3 regions of the Mesorhizobium sp. B2-2-4 genome follow, and region 2 is predicted to be linked to each of the others. Evidence: riboswitches for the same ligand, from Rfam matches in the RefSeq annotation. Region 2 holds a riboswitch; each other region holds the start of a gene.
The links. Region 2 has a riboswitch for cobalamin ahead of FJ959_RS17090 (DUF1636 family protein). Riboswitches for the same ligand answer to the same signal wherever they lie in the genome.
Positions count from the first base shown of each region.

Region 1 (2,259 bases), on a different contig from region 2:
CGGCGCGTTGACGATGTTGCCGGCGCCGGTTTCGTTCTTTGCTCCGGTGCCCGGGTAGAGCGGCATCTGGTGCGTCGAGCAATAAAGCACGGACGGATCGTCCCAGAAAATATCCTGCGTGCCGTTGCCGTGATGCACGTCCCAGTCGACGATGGCGACGCGTTCGATATCGTGTTTGCGCTGTGCATAACGTGCGGCGATGGCCGCCGTGTTGAACAGGCAGAAGCCCATCGCCGTCGCTTTCTCCGCATGATGGCCGGGCGGCCGGGCGGCGACGAAAACGTTGTCTGCCCTGCCGGCAAAGACGTCGTCGACGGCGGCGTTGGCGGCTCCGATCGCGGTGATCGCCGCCTGCCAGCTCTTCGGGCTGGCCGTTGTGTCGGCATCGATGCGGGCGATGCCCGTCTCGGGAATGGCGGCGCGTACCCGCTCGACGAAATCCTCGGGATGCGCGTAGAGAATGGTGGCCTCATCGCCTTGTGGCGCCTCGAGGCGGTCGAGCGCGGCAAAAGCCTCGTCGTCGAGCACGCGCTCAATGGCGCGCAAGCGGTCCGGCCGCTCCGGATGGCCGGGTGGCGTGATGTGCTCGAGGAAGATCGGATGGGTGTAGAGACGAGTGGCCATGCTCCCTATCTAGTGCCCTGGCGCGGCGATGGCCATGCGTTGCGGCCTGATGGTTGGGGAAAATCGCGCTTGCGTCCGTTCGCGTCGCCACGGGGATTGGCGGCGCAGGGCCTTCGTCGTAAAGTCCCGGCCACTGCCTGGTGCCCGCCGCGAGCGGGAGAATCGGGAACACGGTTTGATACCGTGGCGTGCCCAACGCTGTAAGGGGGACCGCGCCGGTAAATGCCACTGTCGATGACGGGAAGGCGCCGGATGCGGGTTGATCCCGAGCCAGAAGACCGGCCTGGCAGGCATCGTCATCCGCATGGTCAGGCGGACGGCAGTTGATTGCAATCGCAAGGGGACAAGCGATGCCGGACAATATGACCATCCCCGTGGGTGACGGATTCGACCAGATGGCGCGCGATGCGGTCTACCGCGCCATGTTCACGCGGCGCGATGTCCGCAGCCATTTTACATCAGAGGCCGTCGACGACGAGGTCTTGGCGCGGCTGCTGCTTGCCGCCCATCACGCGCCATCGGTCGGCTTCATGCAGCCATGGAATTTCATCGTCATTCGTGGCACCGAACGACGGGAACAGGTGCGCGACCTGTTCCTCGCGGCGCGCGAGCAGGAATTGCCGGCGATCGAGGAAGAGCGGCGGGCGCTCTACCGCAAGCTCAAGCTGGAAGGCATCTGCGAAAGCGCGCTCAATATCTGTATCACCTGCGACCGCCGACGCTCACAGGGTTCGCCGCTGGGACGCTGGCACAATCCCGAGATGGATCTCTACAGCACGGTCTGCGCGGTGCAGAATTTCTGGCTGGCGGCGCGCGCCGAAGGCGTCGGCGTCGGCTGGGTCAGCATTATCGAGGCGCAGGCGTTGAAAGGCCTTCTGTCGATTCCCGAGCATGTGACGCCGGTGGCCTATCTCTGTGTCGGCCGTGTCTCGGAGTTCGCGCCGAAACCGGACCTCGAAACACATGGCTGGGGGCGGCGGCGGCCGCTGCCCGAGCTGATCATGAGCGAGACGTTTTGCGGACAGGGCGAAGTTCCGCTCAAATCAACGATCGCACGCCTCAAGGCGGCAACATGCGAAAAGTCTGACAAACTCTTGATTTGATTGCCGATACGGCATGCCCAGAGCTGCCGGCGGCCTGCCGTCGTCAGGCGGCTCCGGCATCCTTCCTCAACAATCCTTCGAGCAGTTGCTTGAATGCCGCCACCACGGTCTTCGACGTCGCTTCCGGGTCGTTCGAATTGGCGATCCGCTGCGCCGCCTGGCTGCTCGCCCCGTTGATCAGCCGTGCCGCGGTCTCGGGGTCTACGCCCGGGACAACCACCCCGTCGCCCTGCAGCGTCGTCAGGTGATCGGTCATCGACGCGACGCAGGCATTGGCGTTCGGCCATTGCGCGGGATCCCCCAGCACGGCCGGACCGTCCCGAAACATGATGCGCTGGATTTCCGGCTCCAGCGCCATTTCGATGTAGCTCGTGCATTCGTCGACGAAGCTTTGCCAGCGGGTCGGTGCTTTCGCTGCAACCTCATTCACCCGTGCCGCCATCTCGGCGTCTATCTCGGCGATAACCGCCTGCAAAAGCCCCTTCTTGTCCCCGAAATGATGATAGAGCGCACCGCGCGTCAGCCCGGCCGA
Region 1 is NZ_VFWB01000002.1:415,911-418,169, reverse strand. Features, by position in the region: gene FJ959_RS07105 (histone deacetylase family protein) at 1-624, opposite strand, end outside; cobalamin riboswitch at 746-926, shown strand; gene bluB (5,6-dimethylbenzimidazole synthase) at 975-1,727, shown strand; gene FJ959_RS07095 (TetR/AcrR family transcriptional regulator) at 1,771-2,259, opposite strand, start outside.
Region 1: another riboswitch for cobalamin. It lies ahead of bluB (5,6-dimethylbenzimidazole synthase); the one in region 2 lies ahead of FJ959_RS17090 (DUF1636 family protein).

Region 2 (2,259 bases):
GTCGCGGAGCGCGGCCCGATCGCCGCCTCCGCGCTCGAAGGCCAGAAAGGGTCCGGCGGCTGGTGGGGCTGGAGCCACGCCAAGCATGCCTTCGAATGGCTGTTCTGGGCAGGACGCATCACCACCGCGCACCGCCGTGGCTTCGAACGCTTCTATGATTTGCCCGAGCGCGTACTGCCGCGGGCGATCCTCGATCTGCCGGTGCCGTCTGCCGAGGACGCGCATCGGGAATTGCTGCGGATATCCGCCCGCGCTCATGGCGTCGCGACAGCAAGCGACCTGCGCGACTATTTCCGCCTGTCGCCGGCCGACATGAAGGGCCGGCTGGAGGAGCTGGTTGAAACAGGCGAGCTGGTGCCGGTGCGTGTCGAGGGCTGGAACAAACCGGCTTACCTCCATAAGGAGGCCCGTATTCCACGAAAAATCGAGGCCCGCGCCTTGCTGGCGCCGTTCGATCCGGTCGTTTTCGAGCGCTCGCGCACGGAGCGGCTGTTCGATTTCCACTACCGCATAGAAATCTACACCCCTGCCGAAAAACGGCAATACGGCTATTACGTCCTGCCGTTCCTGCTCGGCGACAGGATCGTGGCGCGCGTCGACCTCAAGGCCGACCGGCCGGCCAGCGTGCTACGCGTCCACGCGGCCTATGCCGAGCCCGGCGCGCCGCCTGAAACCGCCGCGCAACTCTTCCAGGAATTGACGCAGATGCAGGGCTGGCTCGGCCTCGAACGGATCGAGGTTACGCCCGCCGGCGACCTTGGGCAGCCGCTCGCCGACATTGCCGTGTCGTAGACGCGCGTTGACACCGCCGCCTGCAAGAGCCTAAATCCATTCCAGACGGTCTCCTCTCGGCAAAGGGAGGAGCCAAGAGGGAATGCGGTGCGAAATCTCGATTTCAAATCCGCGGCTGTCCCCGCAACTGTAAGCGACGAGCCAAGGCCGAAAACCACTGGGACGGTCCCGGGAAGGCGGCACGAAGGCGATGACCCGCGAGCCAGGAGACCTGCCGTCTGAGACATAAGAATCCGATCGCCCGGCGGGTTTTCCGGGCAAGGAGCCCGATTTGGAACGCGACAGCAGTTTCCCGGCTGAAACAGCGGACATTTTGTCTGGCGATAGCGACTTGTCTGGCGATAGCGACGCCTTGGCCGGCGTCACTGTCATCATCTGCGCTTCCTGCCGCGACGAGACCGGTTCCGATGCCCATCCCCGCGCCGGCGAAGTTTTGGCTCAAGATACGCGCCAAGCCGCAACGGCCGACAATGTCCGTGTCCGCACCGTCGAATGCCTCGGCAACTGCAAGCGCCGTCTCAGTGCCGCGATTCTTCGCGACGGCTGCTGGAGTTATGTCTTCGGCGACCTGAACATCGCCAGCGGCGCCGATCTCGTCACCGGCGCGAAACTCTTCGCCGCTTCGACCAACGGCCTCATTCCGTGGCGTGGTCGCCCGGATTCCCTCAAGCGCGGCCTCGTCGCCCGCATTCCTCCCCTCGACATGCTGAAGGACTGATCATGACCGCCGCAGTTTCCGCCGCCACTCTCTCCCGCGTCCCCTGTACCGTGGTCACCGGCTTCCTGGGTGCCGGCAAGACCACGCTGGTCCGCCATCTCCTGGAAAACGCGGGCGGCAAGCGGATCGCCATCATCGTCAACGAATTCGGCGACATCGGAATCGACGGCGAGATCCTCAAGGGCTGCGGCATCGACACCTGCCCGGTGGAAAACATCGTCGAACTGGCCAATGGCTGCATCTGCTGCACCGTCGCCGACGATTTCGTCCCGGCGCTCGACCAGATCCTGTCGCTGACGCCGAAGGTCGACCACATCCTGATCGAGACCTCAGGCTTGGCTCTGCCCAAGCCGCTGGTCCAGGCCTTCCAGTGGCCGACAGTGAAGAGCCGGGTGACAGTCGACGGCGTGATCGCCGTGGTCGACGGTCCGGCATTGGCCGAGGGGCGCGTCGCCAACGACATGGACGCCCTGCAGGCGCAACGCGCGCAGGACCAGACACTGGACCACGACGACCCCGTCGAGGAGGTGTTCGAGGACCAGATCGCCTGCGCCGACCTCATCATCCTGTCGAAGAGCGACCTGATGGATGCCGCAGGTTCGGCTCGCGCCAACGCCATCATTGGCGAACACTCCGCCCGCGCCGTGAAGGTCGTGCCGACGGCTCATGGCAAGGTCGATCCGTCCGTGCTGCTCGGGCTAGGCCTCGCCGTCGAGGACGACATCGAGAACCGCAAGTCCCATCATGAC
Region 2 is NZ_VFWB01000006.1:216,998-219,256, reverse strand. Features, by position in the region: gene FJ959_RS17095 (winged helix-turn-helix domain-containing protein) at 1-792, shown strand, start outside; cobalamin riboswitch at 822-1,026, shown strand; gene FJ959_RS17090 (DUF1636 family protein) at 1,064-1,510, shown strand; gene cobW (cobalamin biosynthesis protein CobW) at 1,513-2,259, shown strand, end outside.

Region 3 (2,259 bases), on a different contig from region 2:
CATCGCCATAGAGCAGGTCCATCGAAGCGGCGGGCCGGTTCTTGTCGAGATGGACGCAGCTTTCCGTCAGCACCAGGGTCTTGATGCCGTGTGGCGCCAGCGTATCGGGCGTCACCTCGCCGCCCGGCTTCATGCCGTAATACCAGCCGGCGAAGAAGAAGTCGGGCTCGACAGCGACCAGGTTTTCCAGCGTCGGATATTTGGGCGCCAGTTCGGGGATCGAGCTCTGTTCGGCCTTGAATTCGGGAGTGACCTTGTACCATCCAGTGATGCCGGTCAGGCCGACGATCGACGGCTGCAGCTTCAGTGCGAAGGCCATCTCGGCCATGTTGAGATCGTGAATGACGGCGCGCTTTGGAGGCGCGTCGAAGGTCAGCGGCTTGCCGCAGCTGTCGACCGTCACCGGAAAGGCGAAGGCCGTAGAGCCGAGCAGGGAGAAGGCAAGAGACACGGCAAGGCGTTTCACGGATGTTGCTCCTTGTTGAACAGGATCTGCCGGAAATGGCTTCGATCACGAAGATGGCGCGGCACGGTTCGGAACCTCGAACACCGTCAGCTCGCGGTCCTCCGTCGGGTGGCGCAACCTAAAGACCTCGATACCGAAGATCTCGCGGATCAGCTGCTGGGTGAGTGCTTCGCGTGGCGGCGCCAGCACATGCAACCGGCCATGGCTCATCACCGCGACCCTGGTGGCGAAAGGCGTCACCAGCGCCAGATCGTGCAGCACCGCGATCACGGTCATGCCGAGGCCTGCAACCAGTTCGAGCAACTCGCTGCGCGCCCGCGGGTCGAGATGGTTGGTCGGCTCGTCGAGGAACAGGATCTTCGGCTCCTGCGCGATGGCGCGGGCAAGCTGGGCGCGCTGGCGCTCGCCGCCCGACAGCGAGCCGATGGTGCGGCCAAGCAGCGGCAACAGCCCGGTCCGGCGCAGCGCCTCGACGACAATGTCGCGTTCCTCGCTCCTGTGCCTGTGGCCGGTATGCGGAACCCGGCCGAGCTCGACATAGTCGATCACCGCCAGCCGTGGATCCGGTTGATCGGTCTGGCCGACGACGGCGATGTGCAGCGCCCGCTCGGCGGTCGAAATCCTGTCCAGCAAGCGCCCGGTTAGCTTCACTTCGCCCGAACTCGGCCTCAGCATGCCCGATAGCATGCGCAGCAATGTCGTCTTGCCGGCGCCGTTGGGACCGATGATGGCGAGACGGTCGCCCGCCGCCACCGAAAGGCTGACCGGATACACCAGATGCAGGCCATCCGCCGCTGCGGCCAGGTCGCGGGCATCGAGAAGCGGCGCGGTCATGGGCAATTCCTTGCAGGGCCTGCCGGAATACGGGCCAGCGTCTTGCTTGCCAATCCTGCCGGACGCTGGCCTGAATTCACCTCGGTGGCGATATCGCGGCAAAGCGTGCACACGATGATGCGATGCATGGGAATGCAGTGAATGCGATCGATGGAGCCGTCCAACTTCCGTCACTTTCAAAAATGGCGACGGAAGGAAGCTGGCTTGAACCGGTCGACAAGACCGAACCCCGCGTCTCCTCCCGGCACACCCCGTCCGGTCAACCCATGCAGATGGCAGGTCTCCTGGCTCGCGGGTCGTTGCGCCATCCTGCCTTCCCAGCCTTGCCGGCCAGTGGCTTCTCGGATTTTGCTCGCCGCTTACAGTTGCGGGGGCAGCCATGGCTTCGACCCGAAAATCGGGCCTCACCATGTTCCCTTTTCACCCCTCGCCTTGCGGCGCGGGGACCATCACGAGTCGCAGCCTAGGATGCAGGCAGCGTCGAGGCAAGGTCGATGCATGTTCTGTTATAACGATACAAACGTGTGGTCAATCACTATCGCGCGCCACCAGTTCCAGCGGCCAGACCTCGCGAATGATCTCTGGCCCTTTCGCGCCGGCGAAAGCCGGGAGCGAGGCGAGCAGGATTTCGCCGAGCCGCCGCCCCATCGGGTCAAGGCTCGGACGAAAGCCGGTCAGCGCCGGCGAGAAATAACGGCAGAGCGGCGTGTCGACGATGACGATCACCGCGACATCCTGCCCGGGCTTGATCCCCATTTCGGCGAGCGCTTTGCAGCCGCCGAGCGCCATCGAGTCGTTGTTGAAGATAATCGCGGTCGGCGGATCCTTCGACCGCATGACTTGCGGTGTCACCGCGTAGCCACTGGCTTCGTTGATAAAACCGTCCACAATCAGGCCGGGATCGACTTCGATGCCGTGCCGCCGCAGCGCCTTGCAATAACCCTCCAGAAACAGATAAC
Region 3 is NZ_VFWB01000007.1:19,333-21,591, reverse strand. Features, by position in the region: gene FJ959_RS18690 (ABC transporter substrate-binding protein) at 1-466, opposite strand, end outside; gene FJ959_RS18685 (ABC transporter ATP-binding protein) at 512-1,300, opposite strand; cobalamin riboswitch at 1,557-1,766, opposite strand; gene FJ959_RS18680 (LacI family DNA-binding transcriptional regulator) at 1,829-2,259, opposite strand, start outside.
Region 3: another riboswitch for cobalamin. It lies ahead of FJ959_RS18685 (ABC transporter ATP-binding protein); the one in region 2 lies ahead of FJ959_RS17090 (DUF1636 family protein).